DNA from 3 places in the Priestia sp. P1_B12_1 genome. Region 2 is predicted to be linked to each of the others. Evidence: riboswitches for the same ligand, from Rfam matches in the RefSeq annotation. Region 2 holds a riboswitch; each other region holds the start of a gene.
The links. A riboswitch is a leader RNA that binds a small molecule or an ion and turns the genes downstream of it on or off. The one in region 2 is predicted to bind S-adenosylmethionine.

Region 1 (10,053 bases), on a different contig from region 2:
GCTAATCCTTTAATTAACACTTCAATTACTTCTTTACGGCTGAATGTGCTTGGTGGCACTTCTCCGTTACGAAGCATTTCACGTACCTTTGTTCCAGATAGAATCATATGATCTTCCTTGCTGTGAGGGCATGTTTTCGTTGATGCCATCGATTCACACTTCTTGCAGTAGAAGCTGTGTTCAAAGAATAAAGGTGTAATTCCTAATTCATCTGCTGTAAAGTTACTGAAGATTTTCTGTGCATCATATGTTCCGTAGTAGTCACCAACACCAGCGTGATCACGGCCTACAATGAAATGCGTGCATCCAAAGTTTTTTCGAACCATTGCATGAAAAATCGCTTCTCTAGGTCCAGCATAACGCATCGCAGCAGGGAAAACTGCTAAAGCTACACGATCGCTAGGATAATAGTTCTCTAAAAGTACTTCATAACTTTCCATACGGATATCTGCTGGGATATCATCTGACTTTGTTTCTCCTACAAGAGGATTTAAGAACAGGCCGTCTACAATTTCTAATGCCGTTTTTTGAATATATTCGTGCGCACGGTGAACAGGGTTACGAGTTTGGAATCCAACAACCGTTTTCCAACCGCGTTCTTCAAATGCTGCTCTTGTTTCAGTTGGATCTAGGTAATACTTTTCAAAACGCGTTTTAGGTGTACGTTCTACAAGTACGATTGGACCTGCTACGTATACATTTGGGCGTTCCATCATTTTTTTCACGCCAGGATGAGCAAGTTCTGCTGTGCGGTACACATTTTCCGCTTCTTTTTCTTTATTAGGCGTATATACTTCAGAGACTTCTAAAACACCATACGTTACGCCGTTTTGAACAAGCTTTACTTTGTCGCCAATGTTTAATTCTTTAGCTTGCTCTTCTGTTACAGGAAGAGTGATAGGAATACTCCATACTGTTCCATCTGCTAAACGCATATTTTCAACAACTGATTGATAATCTTTTTCTCCTAAAAATCCTGTAATTGGGCTGTAAGCACCAATTCCAATTAGTTCTAAATCACTTAGAGCCATGTTATCTACTTCGATTTCTTTTGTTAGTGAAGTGTAGTCATATGTTGGTTGATATAAATTAATTAATTCTCCACCGTGTGCTTGAATTGTTGTCATTTTGTAAAATCCTCCTTAAATAATTAACACAATATAATAAAAAGCACTTGAATCACGCAGTCATTTTTTCTTTTTCCGACTGCAAGTTTGCTCTTTTTCTTCTAGTCGCTCTAGCTAAGCTTAGAACACCTGCTGTGGCAATGCAGCCGCTAGCTAGCACCACAAATGAATATAAGTCGCTTTCAAGTACTAATTTCACAAGAACATATGAGATTACGAGTGAAAATACGGGGGATACCACCCAAACCTTTAACATTTGAATGACCACTTCACGCTGTTCTTTCGTGAATCCCGTTTTCGCTGCTCCTATTCCAATAATAGAAGACGTAGTGACCTGTGTAAGCGGTACTGGCAAACCAAAAAGTGAAGCTGCTGTAACAAGAGAAGCACCAGTACCCGAGATAATGCACCCTTCTCCTACAGAATAGCGAGTAATTTTTTTTCCGTTTGTTTCAATAACTCGGCCGCCTAGTAAAAGAGCTCCGAGCGCCACAGCCAGTCCTCCTGCTATGACACCCGTTGTGGCATCCATTAATCCAGCTCCTACTAGAGGACCGACAGCATTTGCCACGTTATTCATTCCAGCTGAGAAGGCTTCAAAGAATCCCGTGGCTATAACTAAAATCGTTAAAACTCTTTTCCACTTTCCCTCTGCTTCTTTTTTATGCGCTCTGCGTTTTATCACTTTTCCAATCAAAAAAGCAATGACAAATGAAACCAGCGGAACAATAATCCAAAAAGACATGACAACTAAAAGTTTTTCCACATACAGAGATTGATAAGCTACTCCTACTCCAACAACTGAACCAACCGTTACTTCACTTGTTGATAGAGGGATACCAATTAAATTCGCGAAAAAGAGTGACAGCGTTGCAGCAGCCAGAATGATAATAACTAATTCTACTGACAGCAATTTTTCAGGTATGATACCTGAACTGATGGTTTTTACCACCTCGCCGCCTCCGATAATGGCTCCGAGCACAATACCTACAGCACAGATGAACAAGGCTACTCTTCGCTTTTTAATCGCACCGGAGCCGTATGAAACGCCCATAGCTGCTGCTGCACCGCTTGCCCCGATATTCATTGCAAAAAAAAGCGCAATGATAAAGGCAACATATAAAAGCATCATTTATTCAGCTCTTTCGTATTTAAGATTCGTGTAATCCGCATTCAACTTTTTGTGTACCTGCCCATCTTCCTGAACGTAAATCGTCTACATTGTAGGCAGGTGCGGTACAAGGCTCACAGCCGATGCTTGGGTAGCCTTGATCATGAAGTTTGTTATATGGTAAATCATGCTTATACACATAGCGCCAAACTTCTTTCCAAGACCAATGAATTAACGGGCAGACTTTAACTTTCTTGAATTTCTCATCTTTATTAAAATAATTCGTGTTGGCACGAGATTCAGACTGCTCGCGTCTCAAACCAGAAATCCACGCATCATAAGGAGCAAGAGATTCCCTTAATGGGATGATTTTTCGAATTTGACAGCATAGGTTAGGCTGACTCTTCCAAAGCTCATCTCCATGTTTCTCAGCTTGTTCTGCAAGCGTTAAATCCGGTTTTTTTATATGAATACGCAAATCAGGAAAGCGTTCTTTAATTGCATCAATCACTTCATATGTTTCTTTAAAATGAACGCCCGTATCTAAAAAGACAATTTCAGCATCTTTTTTCACTTTTGAAATTAAATCAATTAACACAATCCCTTCAATACCAAAGCTTGATGCGTAAATAATTGAATCTCCGTAGGTATCATACGCCCACTGCAATGCTGAAAGGGCTCCTTTTGTTTCATCTTCACTGTCGAACTCTGGAAATGTATCACTCCAGTTTTCGTACGTATATAAGTCTGCCATTTTCTTCACTCCAATTCTTAGTTATCCGCGTTATCCAATAAAAAAAGACGGTTTTACCCACTAGAATTGGATAAAACCGCCTCTAGTGTGTCTAGTCAGCGAAACTATTTAATTCTTACTTTTCTTCGACGTGCTCAAAGATTTGTTTTAAGTCGGGGGTTACAGTGATTGATGTCCCTCCTTAAATTATCGCTTGCGCTATATCAAAATAAAAAGTCTTCCATATTGAAAGACTGGGTAGGCAATAAATTTTTACCTTATCTTTCAAAATGATACACACTTTGCTGGAATTAGCACCTTGCTAAGCAGGTTGCCGGGGTTCAGCGGGCCAGATCCCTCCACCACTCTTGATAAGCATTTTTTAAAAATTTTAGCATATTTAGAATATTTGTCAACATTAAAAATCATATATCCGATAAGAAAACTATACTTTAAATTCACAGAAATATCTATACTTTTATTTAAAACAACATATGTAAATTTAAACCAAACGTGAACATATCAGTTTATAAAACGCTTTCTTTTTCCTCAACTTTTTATATTCTCTTCCTAAATAAAACACAACACCTCTCTATAAAATTAATAAGGGATTTATAAGCTTTACGGATAATTCACCCACATTAGCACACATTACAGATAACACTGACTGACAGATAGGAGCTATATAAGATGGAGAGACATTCCTTTCAATTAGACGATACAATTAAAAATAATGTGCGAACATATTTACAGCAAATTTCAACTGAAGCCTCTAATTTAATTAAACATTTAGATACGAGTGATCATTGTATCCTATGTGATTTTGAGGAGATGAGAAGGTTATTTCAAGATGTTCAAGCTACGGCCGCCTCTTATTACTTGCGTCATTATCTATCGCCTTATACATTTGAATATGCTGCTCTGTCCTTAGCTATTCATAACCTTTCTGAGAAACGTCACGGCGCTTTAATTGTCATTGAACGGGAACAAAATGTAGACCCTCTTATTCAAAAGGGAATGCCTATTCAAGCTCCTGTCAGCGCTACGCTAGTTGAGACACTGTTCTACCCAGGGACACCCTTACATGACGGAGCCGTCCTAATTAGAAATAATCAGCTTATCTCAGCTGCTAATGTTTTACCTCTCTCGTCTATTATTTCAACGACCAAAAAATTGGGAACACGTCACCGTGCAGCCATTGGAATGTCGGAAAAATCGGATGCATTAATTTTAGTTGTATCTGAAGAAACAGGCAAAATTTCGTTTGCTCTTGATGGAAGCCTCTACCCTATTCACTCCAGCAAAAATATGATTTAAGAGCCCTTTCCTGATAAGCAGCCCCATCTTGACTTCTATATCCTTTCTCTTTAATATATTTCATAGTTTTTACATACTATAGATACGGGTGATGCATATGGCAATTTTAAAATTTGAACATGTAGGCGTTCAAGTAAAGGATATAGAAGAATCTATTGAGTTCTATACGCAAAAAGTGGGATTAGAGCTTATCGAAACACTGCCACATACCGATCCGTCTTTGAAGCTAGCTTTTCTAGGTTTAGAAGGCAATGTAATCGTAGAGTTAATTCAAGGGTATAACTCAAGCTTACCTAACGAAGGTAAAGTTCATCATTTTGCGCTGGCGGTAGACGGAATTGAAGAGGAGTTTGAGCGTTTAAAATCAGCAGGTGTTTCATTTGTGGAAGAAAACATTGTAACTTTGCCAAATGGAGCAAGATACTTATTTTTCTACGGTCCAGACAAAGAATGGATTGAATATTACGAAGTAAAAAGATAAAGATATCTTATACCTTCAGTGAAAAATGGTCATACTGTGGCTATGACTAATCACTGGAGGTTTTTTTATGATGGAATGGCTATTATTTCGACTTTTCCGTCGTTCTATTTTAGTGCGGCTTCTTTTTATTATCGGCTGCCTTGTTCTACTTTTTGGCATGCTTATACATTTCCTAGAGCCGCAAACGTTTGGAAATGTATTTGAAGGAATTTGGTGGGTTATTATTACAATTTCTACTATAGGGTACGGTGATTTTGCTCCGACCACTACGATTGGAAGGTTAGCTGCAATTATTTTAGTCCTGATCGGAACGGGATTTATTACCACTTATTTTGTTACGCTTTCTAAAATTGCTGTTTCCGCTGAGAGCGCTTATTTGGAAGGAAATTTAAAATTTTATGGAAAAGATCACTTCATCGTTGTTGGGTGGAATGAGCGCGCCAAACTCGTGTTAGAGTCTTATCGCGACGCATTTCATAAAGAAGACATTGTTCTTATCGACGACTCTCTGACTAAAAATCCCATGATTTGTGATCGCGTTCATTTTATTAAAGGAAGTCCTTCTCATTATGAAGTATTAGAACTTGCCAACGCTCGGTACGCAAAAAAAGTGCTGATTACTGCCGATCAGCATAAGACAGAAGAATATGCAGACATGAATACTATTGTTACGTTAGTCGCTCTGCAAGGATTGAACCCTTCTATTTACAGCATCGTTGAACTGTTAACAAAAAAGCATATTCAAAATGCACAAAATTTGGGGGTGAATGAAATGATTAAAACAAATGAGTTGATTAGTCAAGTCATGTACGAACATATTTTTGTGAAAAAATTAGAGAGTTTAAAAAAAGAATAGTTCCTTCAATTACTGAAGCAGCGCATCTTCTGCCTCTCTAATTAGCTCTTCTCCTAAGCTGATATACTTTTCTGGAAATGAAGCGTCTGCGTCTTGGGGTTCTGCAAACTGATTAAATGAAGCACTCGCATTTCCATTGTGAACATCGTCATCTAGACCAATTTGATATTTATGTGAAAGTAAAAATGGCGTCCCAATCTGTACGGTTGTTCCTTTAGAATCCAGTTCTCCGTTCGTAGCTGTAAACGGGATACGTAAAAACTGATAGCCGACTTCATCATTCATCTTATAGTCGAATGAACCATGGTCGTAATCCCAATTCCCTCCAATGTTATACCCAAGCGGCTTAAGCGTTTTTTCTAATTCGTAAAGCTTGAATAATGTTCCCTCTAATCTTGAAGATAATTCAATCATGTTATCCCTCCTCTGTTTTAACATGTCCTTTTTCCAGCGTTTTATCCTTTATCTCAAAAGCAAAAAAGAGGTTGAGACATAACTAAATGAATCCAACCTAAAGACGAACAAACTGGATAAAGCAGCTCGTATAAATCGCTTGTGACACCGCAGTTGATGTCCGTACGAGGCTTCGCTTTCCGCGGGCGGGCGCTGAGCCTCCTCGTCACTTGCGCTCCAATCAACTGTTAGAAGGACCTAAACAGATGAAACTATATTCACTATAACAAAAAAAACGAACCACTAATCAAACATGTTGATCAATGGTTCGTTTTTCACTTGGGCTAAAATACTTTTGTACCGCCCTCTTTTTACTTATTTCAAACGCTTTTCTAATTCTGCTTTTTTCTCTTCAAAACCAGGTTTTCCAAGAAGAGCAAACATATTTACTTTGTATGCTTCTACTCCCGGCTGATCGAATGGGTTTACGCCTAATAAATAGCCGCTGATTGCACATGCTTTTTCGAAGAAATATACAACATATCCGAACGTATACTCATCTAGCGCAGGAATGTTCACAACTAAGTTTGGAACGCCTCCATCTGTGTGAGCAAGCATTGTACCTTGGAACGCTTTTTTATTTACAAAGTCAACTGTTTCACCAGCTAAGTAATTTAATCCATCTAAGTCCGCTGCATCTTCTTCAATTGTTAGCTCATGACGAGAATCTTGAACTTGTACAATTGTTTCAAAAATATCACGACGACCTTCTTGTACATATTGACCTAAAGAATGAAGATCCGTTGAGAAGTTAGCAGATGAAGGGTAAATACCTTTTTGGTCTTTTCCTTCACTTTCGCCAAATAACTGTTTCCACCACTCAGCAAAGTATTGAAGAGCTGGCTCATAGTTAATCAGCATTTCAATTGTTTTTCCTTTATTATAAAGCACATTACGAGCTACAGCATATTGATAAGCTGGGTTCTCTTCTAGCTCTGATGATGAGAATGCTTCTTGAGCATCAGCTGCCCCTTTCATCATTTGTTCGATATCAAGACCCGCAGCGGCAATTGGTAATAAGCCAACCGCTGTTAATACTGAATAACGGCCGCCTACATCATCTGGAATAACAAATGTTTCATAGCCTTCTTCGTCCGCTAATGTTTTTAATGCGCCGCGCGCTTTATCTGTTGTTGCATAAATACGCTTGCGTGCTTCTTCTTTGCCATATTTCTCTTCTAATAATTTACGGAAGATACGGAAAGCAATCGCTGGTTCTGTTGTTGTACCAGATTTTGAAATAACATTAATAGAGAAATCTTTATCTTGTAAAACATCCATTAAGTCTTTCATGTATGTTGAGCTGATGTTGTTACCAGCAAAAATAACTTGCGGAGTTTTACGCTGTTCTTTTGATAATGTGTTATAGAATGAATGCTGAAGCATTTCAATAGCAGCACGAGCACCTAAGTAAGATCCTCCAATACCGATAACAATTAATACATCTGAATCAGATTTAATTTTTTCTGCACTTTTTTGAATGCGTGCAAATTCTTCTTTGTCATACTCCGTAGGAAGGTCGACCCATCCTAAAAAGTCATTTCCAGCACCTGTTTTCTCATGAATTGAATGGTGAGCTACTTTCACGGCATCACGTAAGTATGTAAGTTCATGTTCACCAAAAAATGATAACGCGTTTGAATAATCAAAACGAACATGTGTCATAGTTTGTTCCTCCATTAAAATATCTTTATTTTTCACTTTATCGAAACTGTTAGCTGAATTCAAGTGAATCCACTTACAATTTGAAACAATCATTATAGTTTGTTGAAACTGCAATCATTGTATGTACCCTTTTATTTAACGATAAATTCAGTTGTGAAGTCAACTAATGTTCTTTGATTACAGGACGTAATTCATGCACGATTACGCAAATAATAAGCAAATGAAAAACGACTAAAGAGTGGTCTTCAATCGTTTTTTATTTGCTTATCGGGTGGTGTAATATAGTTCATTTCACCTATTTTCACATATTGTCTCGGTTTATAAGAGGCTTTTAAAAGGGAAGAGTCTATTGATATGGAATTTTCAGCTTGGTTTTTAGAAGTGAGTAGCATCCTGTTTTCTTCTTTCATTTCCAAGTGATTATTCAGCACAAATCCGCTCATACATAATGCGGTAAAAATGAGAAAACTGATGGCTATTTGTTTCCTATACATTTCCATCACCTCACTCTTAGAGTGACAATTTCGAGTGATTTTTATACGTTCAAAAAATTTTTTATGTTTTTTTTTATGGATTTTGTGACGAGTTTCTATTTATTTAATAAGGTTTGAAAAATCCGCTGATACTAAGAAATAGCATGGATGCATGCATAATTAAATTATTATATAATCGGTTACAGAATTGAATATCGCAAGGAGGTTTGTCTTTTGTCGTGGTTGCACTTGGTGATTTTATCGCCTTTTTTATTAGCCTTTTTTGTTCCCCTTCTGTATAGGAAATTCCAGCGTATTCATACAGGATGGTTTGTTTTACCTCTTCCACTTGTGTTGTTCATTTATTTCACACAATATATCAGTGGTGTTTCTAAGGGGGAAACATATCTACATTCAATGAAATGGATACCTAGTCTGGGCATTAACTTTGATGCCTATGTGGATGGACTTGGTCTTCTGTTTTCTCTATTAATCACCGGAATTGGGACACTTGTTATTCTTTACTCCATTTATTATCTTTCTAAGACAAAAGAAGCACTGCATTCGTTTTATGTCTATTTGCTTCTTTTTATGGGGTCGATGCTAGGAGTTGTATTATCAGACAACCTAATGAGCCTTTACAGCTTTTGGGAATTAACAAGCCTTTCATCTTTTTTATTGATTGGTTATTGGTATAAACGAGAGAAATCTCAATACGGAGCCTTAAAATCTATGCTCATTACCGTATTCGGAGGACTTTCCCTATTAGCAGGAATTGTGCTTTTATACGTCATGACAGGTACTTTCAGCATACGCGAAATTATCTCAAACGTAGATGTAGTCACATCAAGTCATCTATTCATTCCAGCTCTAGTCCTCATTTTATTAGGGGCCTTTACAAAATCTGCTCAGTTTCCTTTTCATATTTGGCTGCCAGATGCAATGGAAGCTCCAACCCCAGTGAGTGCATACCTTCATTCAGCCACAATGGTAAAAGCGGGCATTTATCTTTTAGCAAGACTTAGCCCTGTTTTTGCTATAAGCGCCACTTGGTTTTTTGCTATTTCAATTATAGGACTAATTACACTGTTTTGGGGCTCATTTTCAGCAGTAAAGCAACAAGACCTGAAAGGGATTTTAGCTTTTTCAACCATTAGTCAGCTCGGGATGATTATGTCACTTATAGGAGTAGGTAGCGCAGCTATTCACTATGATTTTTTAGACGATAATATCTACTTAGTAGCTCTTACTGCGGCGGTCTTCCATTTGATTAACCACGCTACCTTCAAAGGCAGCTTGTTTATGGTAGTAGGGATTGTCGATCATGAAACAGGCACGCGTGACATTAGAAAGTTAGGCGGGTTAATGAGCTTCATGCCTGTGACATTTACCATTGCTATCATCGGGGGATTTTCAATGGCGGGTCTTCCTCCCTTTAATGGATTCTTAAGTAAAGAGATGTTTTTTACAGGCATGGTAAACGTGACAAAAATGGATATGTATAGCATGCAGACGTGGGGAATTTTGTTGCCTATCATCGCTTGGTTAGGAAGCATTTTCACTTTCGTCTATAGTATGATTCTTGTCTTTAAAACCTTTACAGGCAAATACCAGCCCGAAAAACTAGAGAAGAAGCCGCATGAAGCACCAGTAGGTATGCTTATTTCACCTGTTATTTTAGCATCACTGGTTGTTATTTTCGGCTTTGCTCCTAATTTATTAGAATCAACCCTTATTGAGCCAACAATGGCCTCTATCGCACCTAGCCTGCTAGCTGAAGGTAAAGAATATCAAGTGCATATTAAATTTTGGCATGGCTTTACGCCAGAATTATTTA
Region 2 (10,053 bases):
CCGCTAGGATTTATCGGTTATTAATCTCGTTAACTTCTTACATATTAAGCCAACTCAAAAAGGATTGTCAATGCGTTTTTAAAATAAATTTAATTTTTTTATTCGAGATACGGCTTCTCTCATACGCTCTTCATCCGTCAGCAGTCCTACGCGCACATAGCCTTCACCATATGTTCCAAAGCCTACTCCAGGCGCCACTACAACGTGAGCTTTTTCAAGAAGTAAATCTGAAAACTGTTCAGAAGTATATCCTTCAGGAACTTTTAGCCATGCAAAAAAGGAGCCCGCTGGAGATGTAACATCCCAACCAATTTCTCGAAGCCCTTGAATAAAGGTATTGCGTCTAGATTCATAGCGCTTAACTAAATCATTCACACATTGTTGAGATTCTAACAGAGCTGCGGCTGCTGCCTCTTGAACCGCCCCAAAGAGACTGACATACATATGATCTTGAAGAAGATTAATAGCTTCTACAACACTTGCATTTCCTACAGCAAATCCAACTCGCCATCCCGCCATGTTATACGTTTTAGAAAGAGTATAAATTTCAATTCCCGTCTCTTTTGCACCAGGAGTCTGTAAAAAACTGATTGGCTTTTTACCATTAAATCCAATTGCTCCGTAGGCAAAGTCGTGTACCACACAAATATCGTGCTTGGCAGCAAACGCCACGGTGTCTTCAAAAAATTCTGCCGTTGCTACTGCACCAGTAGGATTATTCGGATAGTTTAAAAACATGAGCTTTGCCTGTTCTTTAGCACGTTCACTTATCTCTTCGTATACGGGTAGAAAATGATTTTCAGCCGTGAGCGGCATCACTTCCATCTTTGCCTTTGCAAGCTCTACTCCAGACCAGTAATCAGGATATCCAGGATCGGGAACCAGCACCGTATCTCCAGGGTTTAATAAGCACTGCGGGATTTCTACAAGTCCACCTTTCCCGCCAAACAAAATAGCTACTTCTTTTTCAGGATCCACATCAACGCCATATTCTCGTTTATAAAAAGTCACAACGGCCTCTTTTAAAAACTGGTGCCCCCGAAATGGAGAATATTTATGATTCATAGGATTAGCACTTGCTTTTTGCAGTGTTTCTACAATATGTGAAGGAGTAGGCTGATCGGGATTTCCCTGCCCTAAGTTAATAACGTCGTGCCCTTGGGCCATTACTTTTCCTACCTTGCCTACAAGTGATGCAAAAAATTGTTTTGGTAAACTTTTTAATAGTTCCGATTGCTCAAATTGTTTCATCATCGCACACCTTCTCAAAAAATTCTTGAAATTCTAGTCACAAATAATATATTGTAATACTCAACTTGTAAAGTCATTTTTTTCAACTACTAAAAAAAGGACGGATGATAAAGTGAGTGTAAAAATTACGTGTTTACAGCTTGATATTGCGTTTGGAAACCCAACTAAAAACCGAAAATATATCGAACAAAAAATGACGGAAGCCCTGAAAGAAAACCCTGATATCCTTGTGCTTCCTGAGCTATGGGATACAGCTTATGATTTGACTCGGCTAGACGAAATTGCAGATGATGAAGGGCAGCAAGCCAAGCAATTAATCTCTCAGTTTGCTAAAACAAACGAAGTAAATATTGTGGCAGGTTCGATTGCGAAAAAAACAGAGCAAGGTGTCACGAATACGATGTATATTTTTGACCGAAAAGGTCGTGAAGTATCACAATACAGTAAACTGCACTTATTTAAATTAATGGATGAACACCTGTATTTAGAAGCAGGAACAACAAAAAATCTTTTTACACTTGAACAGTCACTGTGCGCAGGAGTTATTTGTTACGATATTCGTTTTCCAGAATGGATACGGGTTCATACTAGCAGCGGAGCAGAAGTCTTGTTTGTTGTCGCTCAGTGGCCGGCTCCAAGACTTGCCCACTGGAAAGCCCTGCTCATTAGCCGTGCAATCGAAAATCAATGCTATGTAATCGCGTGTAATCGTGTAGGCCAAGATCCTAATAACACATTTGCCGGACATTCCTTAGTCATCGATCCGTGGGGAGAAATAATCGCTGAAGCTGGCGATAGCGAAGAACTTTTAAGTGCTGACGTTAACCTGGAACTTGTAAAAGAAATTCGTAAACAAATTCCTGTCTTTACAGATCGCCGTACAGAATTTTATTAATTATGTATTGACAGCCGTTTTTTTGCATGATACGATTTTCACCAGATATCATAAAATATTCAAACAAATCAAAATTGAATAAGTAATCGTACTCTTATCAAGAGTTGGCTGAGGGATTTGGCCCTGTGAAGCCCAGCAACCGACCGTCATTCCATCCTAAGATGGATCACACCCGTAAAACATGTTTTACAAAGGCACGGTGCTAATTCCAACAGAAAGTAATTTTTTCTGGCAGATAAGAGGTTTGAACACTACAATCAAGCCTCTTTCCAACGAAAGAGGCTTTTATATTTTCTAAAATTATAAAAGCCTCCATATATTCTTAAACCTATTAACTTAGTAAACGAATCAGTTTAATAAACTATGGAGGGATTCCGATGTCAACAACAAAAACAGAGAAGTATCAGCCTTTAACAGAAATTTCAGCAATCAAACTTGTGAAAAAGCTAGGTCTTTTTGATGCTACAGAAGCACTGACTGCCCGTGAAATTGGTGACGGTAACTTAAATCTCGTCTTTCACATCATAAATGATCAAACGAATAAATCCATTATCGTCAAACAAGCACTTCCCTATGCAAAAGTTGTAGGCGAAAGCTGGCCTCTATCCTTGAACCGTGCCACAATTGAAAGCAATGCGCTCAAGCAATTCGGTGCATTTACGCCAGAACTTGTTCCCGCTGTTTATTACCACGATGAAACGCTTGCTGTTACGGTCATGGAAGATCTGTCTCATTTAACGATTTCTCGTGCCGGACTTATTCAAGGTGAAAGTTATCCTCTGCTCTCACAGCATATCGGTTCTTTTTTAGGACATATTGCGTTCAAAACGTCTGATTTCGCCTTAAAGCCTCAGGATAAAAAAGAAGAAGTTGTTAAGTACAGCAACCCTGACTTATGCAATATTACGGAAGATTTAGTTTTTACAGATCCTTTTTTTGATATTGATACAAATGAATTTGAAAAAGCGCTGCGTCCTGATGTAGAAGAATTGTGGAATGATAGTGATGTAAAGCTACAAGCAGCAAAATTAAAATATAAATTTTTAACAAATGCGCAAACGCTAATCCATGGTGATTTACATACAGGCAGCATCTTTGCTAGCAGTCAAGAAACGAAAGTGATTGATCCAGAGTTTGCTTTCTACGGTCCGTTTGGATTCGATTTAGGACAATTTGTTGCGAATTTATTTTTAAATGCTCTTTCTCGAGAAACAAATCGCGAACCGTTATTTGCACACATTACGAACACATGGAACGTATTCAAAGATACCTTTACTGCGCTTTGGCATTCTGAAAGCACTGAACCTTTCGCTAAAGATGAGCGCTTATTACATGAAATTTTAACGCAAACGTGGCAAGATGCTGTTGGATATGCAGGATGTGAAATCATTCGACGTACGATTGGCTTAGCTCACGTGGCGGACTTAGACGAAATTTCTTCAGAGGAAAGAAAAATTAACGCTAAACGTACTGCGTTAAAAATTGGACGCTATTTGCTTCTGCACCAACAAGACGTTTCACCAAATGAATTTGAACATTTACTTCGATAACGAATAATGTACACAATGAAAGGATCGGTATCAGCATGACAAATACACTATCACTTCCGCGCTCAGTGGAATGGAATGAATCATATATTACTTTATTAGATCAGCAGCAGCTTCCTGGCAAAGTTGAATATATTAAGCTGCAAACCATTAAAGACGTATGGGATGCTATCACTACCTTGAAAGTACGCGGAGCCCCTGCAATTGGCATTACGGCGGCTTTTGGTCTTGCTCTTTCTGCGCTTAGCTATGACACAGATTCAGTCAAGGAATTTAACAAAAAGCTAGCTCTTGATCAACAGTATTTAGCTAGTTCACGCCCTACTGCCGTCAATTTATTTTGGGCATTGGAGCGCGTAGCGAAAAGCGCTGAATCCGCTTCGTCCGTTAATGAAGCTAAAACAAAAGTTGTTCATGAAGCTATTCAAATTCAAGTAGAAGATGAAGAAACGTGCTACCGAATTGGAGATTATGCTCTTTCTTTATTTAAAAAGAAAGATAAAATCATGACAATATGTAATGCTGGTTCAATTGCTACAGCTTATTATGGAACAGCCTTAGCACCTTTTCACTTGTCTAAGCAGCGCGATATTCCGCTTGAAGTATTTGCCTGCGAAACAAGACCCGTTCTTCAAGGTTCTCGCTTAACAGCATGGGAACTTCAGCAGTCGGGAGTGGACGTTACGCTGATTACGGATAATATGGCCGCTCATACCATTAAAACAAAAGGAATTAATGGGATTATTGTAGGTGCTGACCGCATTGCAGCAAATGGCGATACGGCTAACAAAATTGGAACATATGGACTTGCTCTTTTAGCGAAAGCATTCGGTATTCCATTTTACGTAGCAGCGCCGCAGTCCACATTTGATTTATCTATTCAAGACGGCAGCAGCATTCCTATTGAAGAACGTTCACCTAAAGAAGTAACACACATTGGGGATACGCAAATTGCTCCAGACGGAATCTCTGTGTACAATCCAGCTTTTGATGTGACGCCAAGCGAACTGATTACGGCCATTATTACAGAGCATGGAATTATCCATGCCCCGTCTTTTGAATCCATTCAAAACGTTTTGCTGCAATCTGCTCAATAAAAAAAGCCGCTGCTATGCGGCTTTTTTTATTGAGCACTGATTTCCACCTGCATTTGTAACACAATTGTAACAGTACTCTCTTCTTTTTCTACATATATTATAGGGGATTTCTTTTGAATAAGGGGGAGAGTAAATATGAGTTCAGAGCAAAAAACGGATAAAAACAAAGCGCTGAATCGTAAGCAGCAATATCAGCTATTCGATTTATCCAAAGATGAAGAACTAAATTCCCTCCCTTCTCCTCAGCAAATTGACGGTGTTTTCGTGCAAGGAGAAGGCTGGAAATTGGACGGTGAATAGTTATTTTAACTCCAGAGCACCTTTTGCTACATTTCTTTCAAGCATTAATAGCTTCTCTTTTATATGAGTTTGCGAGCCTGCATAACCTGTTAAAGCTCCATTTTTGCCAATCACACGATGACAAGGCAAAATAATAGGCAGTGGATTTCGACGATTCGCTTGTCCCACAGCTCTTACGGCTTTAGAGCGATTAACAGACTCCGCTACCTCACTGTAAGACCACGTTTGTCCATAAGGTATATGTTCAAGCGTTAACCACACTTCTTTTTGGAAGTCTGTTCCTTTTATATCCAAAGGCAAATCAAATGTTAGCGTGCGCCCTTCAGCATAATCCTGCAGCTGTCGCTTCGCTTCTTTCACATGGTGATAATCCTCGTCATGGACAAGTTTTTTAAGCTGCTCATTATGATCATCGCTATCAAACCAAATATGTTGAACCCCTTTTTCCGAGGCTACAATATAAATTTTCAAATCAGAAAATAAATTCATTTCTCCATAGTACATACTTGCTTATCCTTTCTATTTAGGCTGGAAGAATAACATGAAAAGCTGTGCCTTCTCCTATTTTGCTTTCCACTTCAATGCGCCCTTTATGTTCTTCGATAATTTTATATGAGACCATCAAACCGAGTCCCGTTCCTTTTTCTTTTGTCGTATAAAATGGTTCTCCTAAGCGCTTGATGCGCTCTTCGGGCATTCCGTCTCCTTGATCTCGAATGGAGACCGTCACGTAGTGCGGCTCTGTAGAGGAGACATCAACAAAAATTTTTCCTCCGTTTGACGTGACTTCAATTGCATTTTTAATGACATTTATTAGTACTTGCTTAATTTGGTTCGGCTCGCAGTATACCATTGGCAGCTGAGGGGACACACTTAGTTCAAACTGAATATTTTCTAAAAGCGCCTGAGCATTTAATAAATCGATCGTTTCTTTCACAACCGCATCTAGATTTTTCTTTTCAAACTTTACTGCCTGTGGCTTAGCGAGTACTAGAAACTCTGTAATAATGGTTTCAATTCTTTTTAATTCGGATTTAATAATATCAAAATAAAGAGAATGATCTTCTTGAATGCTGCTTTCTAACAGCTGAACAAACCCTTTTAAAGCTGTCATTGGGTTGCGGATTTCATGCGCAATCCCAGCTGCTAACTGTCCGACTACTTGAAGCGTATCCGATTTTCGAATCTGCTCCTGCATTTGATTTCGTTCCGTTACGTCTCGTAAAAGCGTCATATATAGACCTGGCAAGATATCTTTTTTCGTGGAAAATTCGATATTTTTAACTTTTTCGTTCCCCGTAACGTACGTAATCTCTCCTTCAGCTTCCCCTTTTTGCTCAATCGTTTCTTTATGCTCAATGACCGCATCTAAATTCGCTGAAGAAATAAAATCCTCCATGGAGTGCGCACAAATCTCCTCTTTGCTGAGTTCTAGAATATCACAAAGAGAAGAATTTACATCAATAATATTTCGCTTGCCGTCCCATAAAACTAACCCATCGATCGAACCATTAAAAATCTGTCTGAATTTCTCTTCGTTATTTCGAAGCTCCTGTTCGATTTTTGTACGTTCACTGATGTTTCGAAAAATCGTTAAATGGTCTCCTTCTATAATGCCTTTTTTCCCTGTGAATTCCAACTGCTTGATTTCTCCATTTGGCATGTAAAAAGGAAGCTGATTGCGAATTTCTCCTTTTGTTTGAAACGTTTGGAGCACCTTTAACGCACTAAAGCTTTTTGTATCGATAAACGTATACAAATTGCTTCCAATTAATTTGTTTAACGGCAGCTCAAATGTACGCGAAGAAGCAAGATTAGCGTTCAAGATTTCACCATCATCTCTCCAAATCAAGATCGCTTCAATCGCATTTTCAAAAATAGCCCTGAAATTTTTTTCGCTTCTCAACAGCTGCTGCTCCATCAGCCGTTTTTCCGTCACGTCTCTCATAATGGACATATAGTATTGACTGTATATATTAGCCGTTGTGGTAAATTCAAAAAAAGTAACGTCTCCATTTTCGAGCCTGATCGGTAGCTCGCCGCTTGTCTTTCCTTCTTGATGCAGAGTTCTCCATAATTTTTTCACCTTATAATGATAAGTAGGTTCTACAAGCTCTTCTAATGTTTTGGTTAGAAGCTGTGCTCTTGTATAATTTAATCGTTCGCAAAATGAAGGGTTCGCGTCGATAAGCTGACCCGTTCGATCAAAAATGACAATTCCGTCTACCGCTTCATTAAATACATCCATAAACATATGATGACTAATAAACCGTTCATTTTCCATCATTTTGTGCTGCGTAATATCCCGAAATGTACACACAATAATGCCCGACATGTGACTATGTTTGTGTGAAGTAAATTCAACATGCTTCATCATGCCGCTTCGAAGCGTCATCGCGCCTTCATATTTGAAATAGCTTTCTTCTAAAAGTGCTGGATAATATGCTTCAATCATGTCATACGGAAAATACATCAGAAAATCTTTCATTTGATACGTTAATAGCTCATCCTTTGTTTTTTCAAACAGCCCGCAGGCTGATTCATTTGCATTTATAACTTGAAAATACTCATCAAATACGACAATGGCATCTAATACGTCATTAAAAATAGCTCGTAGCTGCTGTAATTCATCTTGCTGCTTTTGCGCAGCTTCAGATGTTAATTCTCTATGTGGTGACATGCTCATTGCTCCTTTCTTTTGCACTTCCCATTTCCCCACCTTTTATCTATAGACTTAATATTCTACAAGATTTGCTTTTTACCTTTTTAAAATTAGGCACGTTTATTCAAAATGCGACATTTCTTCACATTATCCCGCTATTTAGAAATGGAGCATGAATAAAAGAGGCTGAGACATAACAAAATGAATCCAATCTAAAGACGAATAAATGAGATGCATGAGCTAGCTGAACCGCTTGTGACACCGCAGTTGATTTCCGTGCAAGACTTCGCTTTCCGCAGGAGTCTTTGCCTTGCCCTCCAATCCACTGCTAGAAGGAATGAAACAGCTAAAACCTATGCTCAACATAACAAAGAAAACGAACCGTGAATCAAACATGTTGATTCACGGTTCGTTTTTCACTTCGGCTAAAATACGTTTGTCCCAGCCTCATCGATCATTCACTACAATATAAGTGGCTTGAATAGGTCCATGCACGCCAACGACTAAATTCATTTCAATATCGGCTGAATTGCTCGGTCCCGTAATAAAGTTAATGCAAGAAGCAATCGTTTCTCCTCGCTCTACTTTTTCATGAATCATTTCAGCGGCTTGTGTCATGCGAGGAACAATTGAGCTTTGAGGAATGATTGCAATATAAGTGGCGGGCAGCAAACTGACCGATCGTCCTTTTTCAGCGCTGCTGAACAAAACAACTGTTCCAGATTCCGCTAACGTCAAATCACTGAAGGTAATGCCGACGTTTGCTTGTTCAGCTAGTGTAATATTCTCATCGCCTTTTGCAGAATTCCATACATGAAGGCTACTGCTTGTTTCCCATTTCTCCATCAGCAGATTCAATCCATATTCGGAAAATCTAGGATCATCCCACGTGCTCACAAGACCATTTCCATAGTTCGCTACGGCTTCCTCAAGGACAGCTGGCAAGTGTTGTGATGATGTTTCTACATAGCGAGTATGAATACGTTCGCAATGGTTTTCAAGCTCTTTCTTTAATTGATCCGGCGAATAGCTGCGGTAGACCTCATGCTGAGGAGCGTGCTTCCATTGTGGCTTTACTACGCCGCTTGTTCGCCTGTTTCGCTTAAGATTAGCAGCAACATTGTCTAAAAAACTGTCTCTATTTTGAATGCTTCCGTTCATCATCATCACTCCTTTTATCAAACCAATCTCGTAAGCGCTCTTTTGTAGGTGCCGGAAACTCTCTGCTTTCCGTCCACGCTTTTAATGGACCAGGTCCTTTGGAAATACTGCTTCCTGACATAAAAGGCGTAAGAGCTGCCGGTGCTACTTTAGCGCCCACTGTATATAGAGAAGAAGAAGCTGCTCCCAAGCCAAATGCTTTCATCGCCAGCTTTTCCGAAATAGGTGCTTTTCCTTCTTTTTCGACAATTCGCTGACGATGCTTGTGTAATAGCTCATGCAGCGGAATTTTGACCGGACAGGCATCTGTACAGGCTGCGCATAGCGTTGATGCATAGGGAAGCTCTTTGTAGTCTTCATAGCCTCCAAGCAAAGGAGATAATACAGCTCCAATCGGACCTGAATAAATAGATCCATATGAATGCCCTCCAATATGGCGATACACGGGACATACATTCACACATGCCGCACAGCGAATACACTGTAAAACAGATTGAAACTCAGTTCCTAAAATCGCAGATCGCCCGTTATCTACAATCACTAGGTGAAATTCTTCCGGTCCGTCTACTTCCCCTGGAAGTCTAGGCCCTGTAAGCGCTGTTACATAACTTGTGAGCCGCTGACCTACTGCACTTCTAGTTAACAGGCTTACCAACACTTCAAACTCTTCAAACGTTGGCACAATTCTTTCCATTCCCATAACCGTAATTTGCGTTTTAGGAAGGGCAGTTGTTAACCTTGCATTTCCTTCATTGGTTACAAGTGAAATAGATCCAGATTCTGCAATCGCAAAATTACATCCCGTGATGCCAATATCTGCTGATAAAAATTCTTTTCTCAGCATTTCCCGGGCATGAAGAGCTAGTTCTTCAGGTTTTTCTGTTTTTTTATACGAAAGCTTTTCCTGAAATACATCTCTAATTTGTTCTTTATTTTTATGAAGTGCAGGAGCTACGATATGAGAAGGCGGATCGTGATCATCTACTTGCAGGATATATTCTCCTAAGTCCGTTTCAATAACTTCACAGCCTAGTTCCTCTAAAGCAGCGTTCATATGAATTTCTTCTGTAACCATTGACTTGGATTTAACCACTTTCTTTGCCTGCTTTTGCTTCGCTACATTTTTTATGTACTCATTCG
Region 3 (10,053 bases), on a different contig from region 2:
GTTAAGTAAAAACTTAGATGAGAAAACTCATTTAAGTACCCTACCCACAGCGCAGCAAACACTAAAGCTGCCGTAAGCTCTCCTGTCCATAAACCAAATAATTTTCGCTTTACTTTCATAAAAACCCCCCTAGCATATCTCTCAATCCTGCTGTTCAAACCAAGCTTTAAACAGCAGGTTTACACCTGTTTTTATTTCTTCATCAGACAGTCCGGCAAACCCAAGCAATACATAAGGCGTGTTGTTGTCACCGGCACTATGATAATAAATGGACGTTGGATAAATCGTTACCCCTTGCTCGGCAGCTGCTTCAATTAGTTTCTGTTCACTCATTCCGTTTTTCACCTTAAGAAGAATATGCAACCCAGAATGTTCTCCAATAACATCTACACGTTCTCCCATAATAGTAGTCAAGCAATCTAGCAGCAGCGCTTGTTTCTTGCGGTATGCTGTTCTCATTTTATTCAAGTGACGTTCCCAGTGCCCTTCTTTCATAAACAGAAAAAGCGTATACTGATGAAGTCTTGAAACAGACTGTTTAAAAAGTCCACAGTGCTTCATATAGCTTGTACGAAGCCGGTGTGGCAGCACGGCATAGCTTATTCGAAGAGAAGGCATCAAAGACTTTGAAAACGTACCCGTATAAATAACGCGATCGTCTTGATCTAATCCTTGAAGCGCGGGAATCGGTTTTCCTTTATAGCGAAATTCTCCGTCATAGTCATCTTCTATAATATAGCTGTTCGTTTCTGCCGCCCACTCTAGTAGTTCAAGTCTTCTTGCAATCGGCATGACCATCCCAATAGGAAATTGATGAGACGGCGTAATGTACACCGCATCCGCTCCGCTTTCTTTCAGTTCCTTCAATTTCAAGCCAAAATTATCGAGAGAAATAGGGATAACTGACATGCCTTGTTCTTGAAAAACGTGCCTCGTTCGGTGAAAACCCGGATTTTCAAACCCAATTATTTTTTCTTTCCCCAGCGTGACAGAAAGCAGCCACATAAGATACTGCGTACCTGCACCTATCACAATTTGCTCCGCCGTACAGCGCACTCCTCTTGAATGATAAAGATACGCTGCAATTTCTTGACGAAGAAGATGTTCGCCCTGTGGATGTCCGCTATAAAAAAGCTGGCTTTCATCATGATAAATAGTTTGAACCGTTAGCTTTTTCCACGTGTTATACGGAAATTTTTCTACGTCTACCTTTCCATGGCTAAAGTCAATGACAGTTGATTTCCGGTCTTCTTGCGGTAAAGAGACATAGGCTGGAGGCAGTTCTTGAAGCACAACTTCATTTTTTATCTCTTTTACAAATACTCCTTTCCTGGCTAGTATCTCGATATAGCCTTCAGCTTCTAACTGTACATAAGCCGCTTCAACCGTATTTTGGCTAATGCTTAAATGAAGAGCTAGCTTTCGTTTAGAAGGCAATTTTTCATGAGGCGGAATGGTACCTTTTTGAATTTGTTTTTTTATGTAGATATAAAGCTGCATGTACAAGGGATCTGCTTTTCTTTTATCAAGCAAAGGCATTAACTCTAACATAGTGTTCTTTCCTTTCTAACTGATACTATTAAATTCGCTGTTTCTGACACTTCCTCTCAGTTCAGATTCTTCATATACTGGACTATATCTTATAAATTAAGGAGATGACGCAATGACTATCACTTATAAAACCAACGTCTCAATCCGTGCGGAACAAGCTGCTGAAGTATTTGTACATTCCGGCATTAAACGTCCTGCACAAAATCTTGATCGTATTCAAAGAATGCTTGATCACGCTTCTCTTACTATTACCGCTTGGAACGACAGCGAACTTATTGGCATAGCCAGAGCGTTAACAGATTTTAGCTACTGCTGCTATTTATCGGATTTAGCTGTTGTAAAAGACTATCAAAAGCAAGGAATCGGTACACAGCTCATCAAACATGTTCAATCAGAAATCGGCGAAGAAACCGCGCTGATTTTACTTTCAGCTCCTTCTGCTATGAACTACTATCCAAAAGCCGGCTTTCATCAAATTGATAATGGGTTTAAAATTGGGAGAATTCGATAGGTAAAAAAGACAAAAAACTTCCTGCCCTACTAAACTATTATTATTTTACATCTTTTCAATATGATGGTACAATATTCAAAGATTAAGGCTATGATACTTCTTCCTTCTCATCCAACTCTTAGAATTTAGAGGTATCCCTTTCCTTAATCCATTAACAATCCATTAACCTAACTATACATATATTCAAAGTCAGGAAGCACAGCGCCTGGCTTTTTCTGTGCAAATCATACATGGTGGTGTTTGAATGAAAAACGATATTTTTTTAAGAAGACAATCTAAAGTAATTATAAATCAAGGATCAGATATATTAGCTCCTGCTTATGTAGCTTCCATGTTAAAAAACATTGAGGCATTAGGATTTACAGCTTCAGCTTCTTTAATTGATCGGTTACTCACTCTTTCGTTCTACGAATTTATGTCTTTTTATGAGCAGCTTCTCTTATCTTTAAAAAGACTTGTTGGCGCTCATGTCAAATATAAACCGATGTATCCTAACTTTCCAAACGAAGTCATGCAAGCGTCGGAAGCAGAACTATACATAAATGCCGTGGTTCACTATCTGAGTGGGATTTTACCAAACAGTGAAAAACAAGATGTTTTACCACTGTTAGATACTACAGATTTGCGGATTATTGACCTCGGAACAGATGAAGAATTCGGCCTTATGATGAGTCAATTAATTGGTGCCAATACCTCATTATCGCAAACGGATCGAGCAGACATTGAATGGTCGCTTGTCCATTTACATGCATTAGACCTACTTCCAGAAGTCATTCCTCAAAAAGAAAATGGTGCATTTGTTAGCTCAGTTTTAATTAAAACAAAAAAACTACCTATTGATGTCTTGTCTTCTTATTTTAAAACAGCAACAGACGTTTTACGTTTGGCAACCGCTTTATCTGATGGAGATATTAGCCTTTCATCACCCACTTTATTTAAGAAGTTTAGTCGTTTTGAGCGTCGAAGCTTGTTGCAGCTGCTAGAAAGCACTTCAAACATAGAAGAAGATATGTTTCGCTATAAAGTAAAGTGGATTCGTTTAGGTGAAATTTTACATCCTGGGGAATACAAACATCGATTTCCTCGCGCTGCTAAAGGATTCGATGCTGTTCGAAATCATAAAAAACCATTGACCTTCTATAGTAAAGTAGAGAAAGCACTCGAGCAAAAAGACGTCTCAAAAGCAGTTTCACTTTTAGAAAAACGTCCAGGTGACTTTGCTAGACGAATTGACCATTTACTGCGCTTATCTACTGGGGAACAAGAAGCAGCTTCTATTATTACAGCATTTGCAACGGTCGCTCATCATGTCTCTACGCCAGTACTGCTTCAGCTCTATTCTCATATGAAGCATCGACATCATAAACAAGATATGCGCGTAGTGTTTCCTAAAGGGAATGTGTCCAAAGTAATGGCGCTTGATAATCCCTTACCTTCTCTTCGTAAGGATCTTTGTGAAGGTGTAATAAATGCATGCAAAGATGCTTTACATGACCGTTTTGCCAAGCTGCCACCTCTTGGAAATGTATGGGTTGATGAACGTTTGCATGAACAAACTATACCATTTTCACAGCGTTCAAGCAGTAAAACGTTAAAAACGATTAGCCGCGGCAGTAAATTAACAATACCTGAAGGCGACACGCTTCGTTTTTTCATTTGGTGGAAAGAAGGCTTTGTAAATGGTGAACACACTGGTAATGTAGATATTGATTTATCTGCCGGAATTTACGATGAAAACTGGCTGTATAAAGAGCATATTTCCTATACAAACTTATCTTCAAAAAGCTTCAAAGCTTTCCACAGCGGAGATATTACATCTGCCCCTAAGGGAGCATGTGAATTTATTGACTTGCATATCCCTACTGTTCTAAAAAAAGGCGGCCGTTATGTATTAATGAACGTTTATTCATTTTCCATTCAACCTTTTGTTATGCTCCCTGAATGCTTTGGAGGATGGATGATGAGACAGCACGTAGAGTCCGGCGAAATATTCGAACCTTCTACCGTACAAAATAAAGTAGATCTTGCTAGTGATTCCACCATTTCCATCCCTTTAATTTTTGATTTACAAGAGCGAAAATTAATCTGGACGGATATTTCACTGCATCATCATGTTGAATTTCAAAATAATCTTGAACAAAACAATGGATCTGTCTCTCTTATGGGAAAAGCCATGACAAAGCTTTTGAAGCCAACGCTTTATGATCTTTTTTCATTTCACGCACAAGCTAGAGGAACACTTGTCTATGACAAACAAAAAGCTGACACTATTTATTCGCTTGATGAAGGTATTACTCCTTATGATATTGAAACAATTATTGAAACCTACCTAAACTAATTATTTATAGGAAATTAAGAACAAATAAAATAAAAGAAAAGACCTCTTTCCAAGAAAGAGGTCTTTTCTTTTATTTCACTAGCTTTTGCTCAGTCCCAGCTGAACCTTGACTTCGTTTGTGGAATCCTTTTGCATAGTACGCGATAATAAGACCGATAAACCATAATGGTCCGATGACAACTGCAATTCTTGTATCTGGATTATATGCCATGAGAACCACCACCAGCGCTAGGAATGCAAGTGACACATAAGATGTTAATGGAAATAAAGGCATTTTATATTTCAGCTTTGCCTCTTCACCTGTTTTTAACGTTTTGCGATACTTAATTTGAGAAAGCAAAATAATTCCCCATGTCCAAATCGCACCGAATGTTGCAATGCTTGTTACCCACGTAAATACCTTGGCAGGCACAATGTAGTTTAACGCTACTCCGACTAATAGCGCACCCGCTGATGCTAAAACAGCTTTTCCCGGTACGCCGCCTTTTGTAAGCTGGCCGTATCCTTTTGGCGCTTCTCCGTGTTCTGCTAAGTTAAACAGCATACGGCCTGTACTAAAAATACCGCTGTTACAAGAAGAAAGAGCTGCTGTTAGTACAACAAAGTTAATGATACCAGCCGCCGCTGGAATGCCGATTTTTTCAAATGTTAATACAAACGGGCTTCCCTGTGAACCAATCTCTTGCCACGGATAAATCGACATAATGACAAATAACGCACCGACGTAGAAAATCAGAATACGCCAAAAGACAGAATCAATCGCTCTTGCTAGAGATTTTTCCGGATTTTTCACTTCTCCCGCGGTAACGCCGATCATTTCAATTCCTAAATACGCAAACATGACCATTTGCAGCGACAGCAAAATACCTTTGAATCCGTTCGGGAACAGTCCGCCGTTGTCCCACAAATTTTTAATACCAGTCGCAACGCCGCCGTTGCCGATTCCAAACACAATCATTAATAATCCAACGGCAATCATTAACACAATCGCTAAAATTTTAATAAGTGCAAACCAAAATTCCAGTTCACCATATGCCTTAACAGCTAAGAAGTTAACCGTTGTCATGATGACAAGCGCCGATAACGCCCAAATCCAGTTTGGTACATCTGGATACCAATATCCCATATAAATACCAACGGCTGTAATTTCAGCCATACATGTTACAACCCATAAAAACCAGTAGTTCCAACCTGTTAAATAACCAGCAAGCGGCCCTAAATAGTCGCGTGCGTACTTGCTGAATGAACCTGCAACAGGTTTTTGAATCGCCATTTCTCCAAGTGCTCTCATAATAAAAAACATAATCATTCCGCTAAATCCGTACGCCAATAATATTCCTGGCCCTGCTAATTTAATAGCAGATGCAGATCCAAGAAACAGCCCTACCCCTATGGCTGCTCCTAAGGACATCAGCGTCACATGCCTTTCTTCTAACCCGCGTTTCAATTCTTTCCCCTGAGTTTTCCCCTGCATAAACGTCTCCCCTTTTTCCAATCTGTCAAAACGAGATGAACACAGCCTTTTTGTTAGCGCTTTCATATAAGTTTGTGCTAAAAGACAGCTAGGCTGTATATTTGTATTTTATCACCTTTCTCTCACTTTTCTTTTGTCGAAAAACAAAAAAATTATCTTATCATTTTGTTTAAACGCACAATTAGACATAGGCACTGCTTTTTTACTATGTATTTATTATTGCACTTAAGTAATAGTATTTTCAAAAAATAGAAAAACGCCGACTCAACTCCGTCAGCGCATCGTTCATTTTATGCTTTTTTATAAAAACTAGCATTTATCTCGCGGGTTCAAAAGTTTTACAGCCAGGTTCTTCCATATCAGAAACATGGTGACTACTTTCAGGACTCACAACGTAAATGGACTCTGCACTGCATTTGTTCCCCGATTTCCAATACATGCACTCATTCACTTCACATAATACACCTTGGGCCACTGTTATCCCTCCTTTGCTTGTCTTATCTATTTACTACCCGAAATATGGCGCTTCTAACATTCACACGCAAAAAAACAGCTTGTTTCTCAAGCGGATCTTTTTATTGCGTGTGTTCAACATACTGTTTTTTAGCTAAATATAACTCACGGCTCAGCGTGATCCGCCGTTCTCTCAAGCGGCTTAATTTAGCCTGAAATTGTTCGTTAGTTGGCTCTTCTTGAATCAAGCGATACGTAAAAGAAATATCTTCATTTAACTGTTTAAAATCTTCCCATATCTCTTGAACGAGGGCGGATTGTTTGTCTTCAAATGAACGATTTTGCTGCGTTTTTAGCGCAGCTAAAATTTCCTGTTGCCACGTTTCGTCTTTTATTTCTTTGGCTAATAAGTATAGATCTAAATAATCATCAGTGCTTAACGCTGTTTGTCTATTGTTCAATGTCATCACCTTTTCTACACGAAATTTTTCTTCCTAAGAAGAGGGTTTCATCATAGAAAAAGATTCCTCTCCTTATCTGTCAGAGCTAGGCTATGCTGGAATTAGCACCATTCAATAATTGTGGTTGCTGAGGCTTCAAAGGGCCAGTCCCTCCACCTCTCTAGATAAGAATATTTCGTTTTTAAATTATTTCTGACTATTCTAATATGTTTTGTAGGTTATGTCAATAGCTTTTCAATAAAAAGAAAAAAGAAGTAAAATATGGTATGCTTTCATAAAGGATGGTGAGCACATGAAACGATATCTGTTATCTGCTTTTTTGGGAAGCCTGCTGCTGCTTCTTACTATTGCTTTTTCATCTACTTTCCATATTGCAATTGTCAAAACAACCGGAAGTATTGGAGGGATTATTTTAGCAGCGGCGGCTTTGATTATGAACGCGCTTGAAGATCCCCCCTCCTCAGACAATACAGGTGGAGGAGCCGTTGAAGTACTAGATAAAGGTTCCGTTTGGGCTACTTATTTACTTTTACTTTCATTACCGAACCTCATCGCATGTATAACATCTTATGTTTTATGGACTCGCTGACATTCATCAACGTTACGGACGTTTTGCCACTTGGAAGCTCATTGATATTTGTTTATCTACAAAGCCAAGTTCACGATACACATGCTGTGCAAAATTCCCAGCATGAACGCTGAGTCTGATTTCAGGGTATCCTTTGATAGACAATTCATCAATTGCTTTTTGCATTAATGGCTTGGCTAGACCTTGCCCGCGGTATTCCGGTACAACATATAATTCGTAGATAAAGCCAATTTCTTCTTTTGAAAAGAAGTCGGCAGATGGGCCGATAAGAACCCAGCCTGCGAGTTTATTTTCTTGTCTTGAAACTAAATAATAACAGCCTTTTTCAAGGGCACTACCAACTAGTTCATTTACGCGCTCTGCTGACGGATGAAACTGCTTCATTGTTCCTTCAAACAGCGCATCAGCAGATTTTTTCCGAATTTCTTGTATTTCTTCTTCAGTAGCTTTTGCAATCATTACGATCTCTCCTTTCGTGTTCGTTTTCCACATACGAGGATAAATTCCTGCAAAAAAAGTCTTCGCCTAAGCGAAGACTTTTATTTAAATTCAAAATGCTCTTGATGACTACCTTGTTCGTCCGTCCAGTTAATCATAATGTCTAAACCTGCCGCTTTTCCAGGAACTGCAAAATTCGCATAGCGAAAACGCTGACCGCTTTTGCTTAAGTTAGACCGTTCAATAGGAGAAAACAAGCTGTATTTCGCCTTATTTTTTCCTTCGTGCCGAAAAGCTTGGACCTGCACGCGCTCTACGTCTTTTCCAATGTTTTCAACGGTTAATCCATATGTATGATAGACGTTATTTTTCCACTTTAGCTGATTATCTCCCGTCATGCTCGCTTTTGTGAGTTCAACCGACCATTGTTCAGATGATTTCTTCATTGGAAGCTTCTCAATCGAAAGAGCGCTGACATGAATGGCTGCAAAAGCAAGCCAAACAAAACAAAAAGTGCTGACTGTATAAAATAGTCTTTTCATAGATTCTGATCTCCTTAGAAATTTTAGTAGTAGCATTTCCTGTTCACTTAAAAATTATGATAAACGCTTTAACAAAAAAGCCTCTCCATTTAGGAGAAGCTTCTTAAATTAATGCATAAGCAAATCTTTTTGTTTGTCTAATGAGTGTTTTGTATATAAATCTCTTTCAATCGCATATTTAGGACGCTGTTTCACTTCGTTAAAAATCTTGCCAATATATTCTCCCACAAGACCCATTCCCATTAGCTGCAGGCCGCCTACAAGCCAAATCGATAAAATAAGAGACGTCCAGCCGATTTGCGTATGATCTAAATATTTTTGAAGCAGCGCATAAATACCAAACGCAATACTAAAGAGAAAAGAAGCTCCTCCAAGCAGCGTCAATAAGCGTATCGGCGCTACGCTAAAAGATGTAATCCCGTCGAATGCAAAAGCAAGCATTTTCTTTAGGGGATATTTTGATTCGCCCGCTGTCCGTTCTTTGCGGTCATATGTGACTTCCGTGGAGCGAAATCCTACTAATGGTACAAGGCCTCGTAAAAAGACGTTGCCTTCTTTATATTTCATAAGTTCACCAAGAGCACGTTTGCTCATGAGACGAAAATCGGCGTGATTTTGAACGAGCTGAATTCCTAGCCTATTCATAAAACGGTAAAACCCTACTGCCGTGGTTCGTTTAAAAAATGTATCGGTTTCTCTGCTGTCTCGAACACCATATACGACTTCATACCCGAGCCAATATTTCTCTACAAAAGTACGAATAACGCTGATATCATCTTGCAAATCTGCGTCAATGGAAATGACGCAGTCAGATTGCTTATGGGCTGCTTCTAGTCCTGCCAGCAAAGCATTTTGATGTCCTACATTCCGCGCTAGCTTTAACCCTTTTACAAACAAATTGCTGCAGCTTTCTTTTTCAATAAGCGACCACGTGCTGTCTTTGCTTCCATCGTCTACAAATAAAATGGTACTTTCACTTGATACAAGACGTTCATTTATCAGTTCTTTTATTACAGTAGTTAATTGAAAAGATGTTTCTGTGAATACTTCTTCTTCGTTGTAACATGGAACAACAATTGTTAAAATAGGTCTGTTCATGTTATTGCCCCCTTACTTTGCTTCATATACATACACTTTCCAAGCGGACTGTTTATCGTTAAACGCTTTTAAAAAGTGCAAACCGTCACTTTCAGCATTTTCGATTGGCACAGCTGAAAAGATATAGCGACCGCCCATTTTTTTAAATTGGCTGATATTAAGCTGCAAATGACGGATTTTTTTCGTTGAGTCTTTTCGGTAATCATATTTTTTCCCTAGCTCGCTAACAAACACATAGCAGCGGTTGCCCCAGTGATCATAGTAACTTTCTAACTTTTTATTTTTATCAAGCTCTTTGGCAATGATTTTGCGAAACTCATGTTTATACGTTAACGGATAGAAGTTGTTATACGTATCTAGCGTATAAAAGCCGTTATACTGAGCAATTGATGGATGAAGCCCAATGCTTGCTACCCGATAAGATGATTGAGGTTTCCCTATATATCTGCTGATTTCATCGAATTGATGGACAGCATAAAATTCTTTGACTGACGGCTCGTGATTGTAGCGATAATAAAGTTCAGGATTCGCTATAAACAACACAAGCAGCTGTAAAACCAAACACACCCACACAAACTTTTTCCACGCCTTGCCCCTT

Region 1: linked by a shared signal. The riboswitch ahead of AC1D0Y_RS19010 (phosphoadenylyl-sulfate reductase) and the one ahead of mtnK (S-methyl-5-thioribose kinase) in region 2 are both predicted to bind S-adenosylmethionine.
Region 3: linked by a shared signal. The riboswitch ahead of AC1D0Y_RS00960 (hypothetical protein) and the one ahead of mtnK (S-methyl-5-thioribose kinase) in region 2 are both predicted to bind S-adenosylmethionine.

Annotation. Positions count from the first base shown of each region.
Region 1 covers NZ_JBFTZR010000005.1:358,967-369,019, reverse strand. The annotation lists gene sat (sulfate adenylyltransferase) at 1-1,127, opposite strand, end outside; gene AC1D0Y_RS19015 (inorganic phosphate transporter) at 1,180-2,259, opposite strand; gene AC1D0Y_RS19010 (phosphoadenylyl-sulfate reductase) at 2,279-2,992, opposite strand; SAM riboswitch class I at 3,247-3,349, opposite strand; gene cdaS (sporulation-specific diadenylate cyclase CdaS) at 3,662-4,288, shown strand; gene AC1D0Y_RS19000 (VOC family protein) at 4,386-4,769, shown strand; gene AC1D0Y_RS18995 (potassium channel family protein) at 4,837-5,625, shown strand; gene AC1D0Y_RS18990 (YugN-like family protein) at 5,635-6,039, opposite strand; gene AC1D0Y_RS18985 (glucose-6-phosphate isomerase) at 6,394-7,743, opposite strand; gene AC1D0Y_RS18980 (hypothetical protein) at 7,989-8,237, opposite strand; gene AC1D0Y_RS18975 (Na+/H+ antiporter subunit A) at 8,451-10,053, shown strand, end outside.
Region 2 covers NZ_JBFTZR010000002.1:645,145-655,197, reverse strand. The annotation lists gene AC1D0Y_RS08765 (pyridoxal phosphate-dependent aminotransferase) at 79-1,251, opposite strand; gene AC1D0Y_RS08760 (carbon-nitrogen family hydrolase) at 1,364-2,146, shown strand; SAM riboswitch class I at 2,238-2,388, shown strand; gene mtnK (S-methyl-5-thioribose kinase) at 2,524-3,696, shown strand; gene mtnA (S-methyl-5-thioribose-1-phosphate isomerase) at 3,732-4,790, shown strand; gene AC1D0Y_RS08745 (hypothetical protein) at 4,926-5,090, shown strand; gene AC1D0Y_RS08740 (methylated-DNA--[protein]-cysteine S-methyltransferase) at 5,091-5,594, opposite strand; gene AC1D0Y_RS08735 (PAS domain S-box protein) at 5,614-7,770, opposite strand; gene AC1D0Y_RS08730 (LutC/YkgG family protein) at 8,200-8,913, opposite strand; gene AC1D0Y_RS08725 (LutB/LldF family L-lactate oxidation iron-sulfur protein) at 8,891-10,053, opposite strand, start outside.
Region 3 covers NZ_JBFTZR010000001.1:167,881-177,933, forward strand. The annotation lists gene AC1D0Y_RS00930 (hypothetical protein) at 1-119, opposite strand, end outside; gene pdxR (MocR-like pyridoxine biosynthesis transcription factor PdxR) at 142-1,551, opposite strand; gene AC1D0Y_RS00940 (GNAT family N-acetyltransferase) at 1,664-2,062, shown strand; gene AC1D0Y_RS00945 (TerD family protein) at 2,307-4,400, shown strand; gene alaP (alanine permease AlaP) at 4,471-5,874, opposite strand; gene AC1D0Y_RS00955 (DUF1540 domain-containing protein) at 6,191-6,349, opposite strand; gene AC1D0Y_RS00960 (hypothetical protein) at 6,450-6,788, opposite strand; SAM riboswitch class I at 6,858-6,959, opposite strand; gene AC1D0Y_RS00965 (hypothetical protein) at 7,081-7,377, shown strand; gene AC1D0Y_RS00970 (GNAT family N-acetyltransferase) at 7,390-7,836, opposite strand; gene AC1D0Y_RS00975 (hypothetical protein) at 7,917-8,357, opposite strand; gene AC1D0Y_RS00980 (glycosyltransferase family 2 protein) at 8,466-9,455, opposite strand; gene AC1D0Y_RS00985 (DUF6044 family protein) at 9,468-10,053, opposite strand, start outside.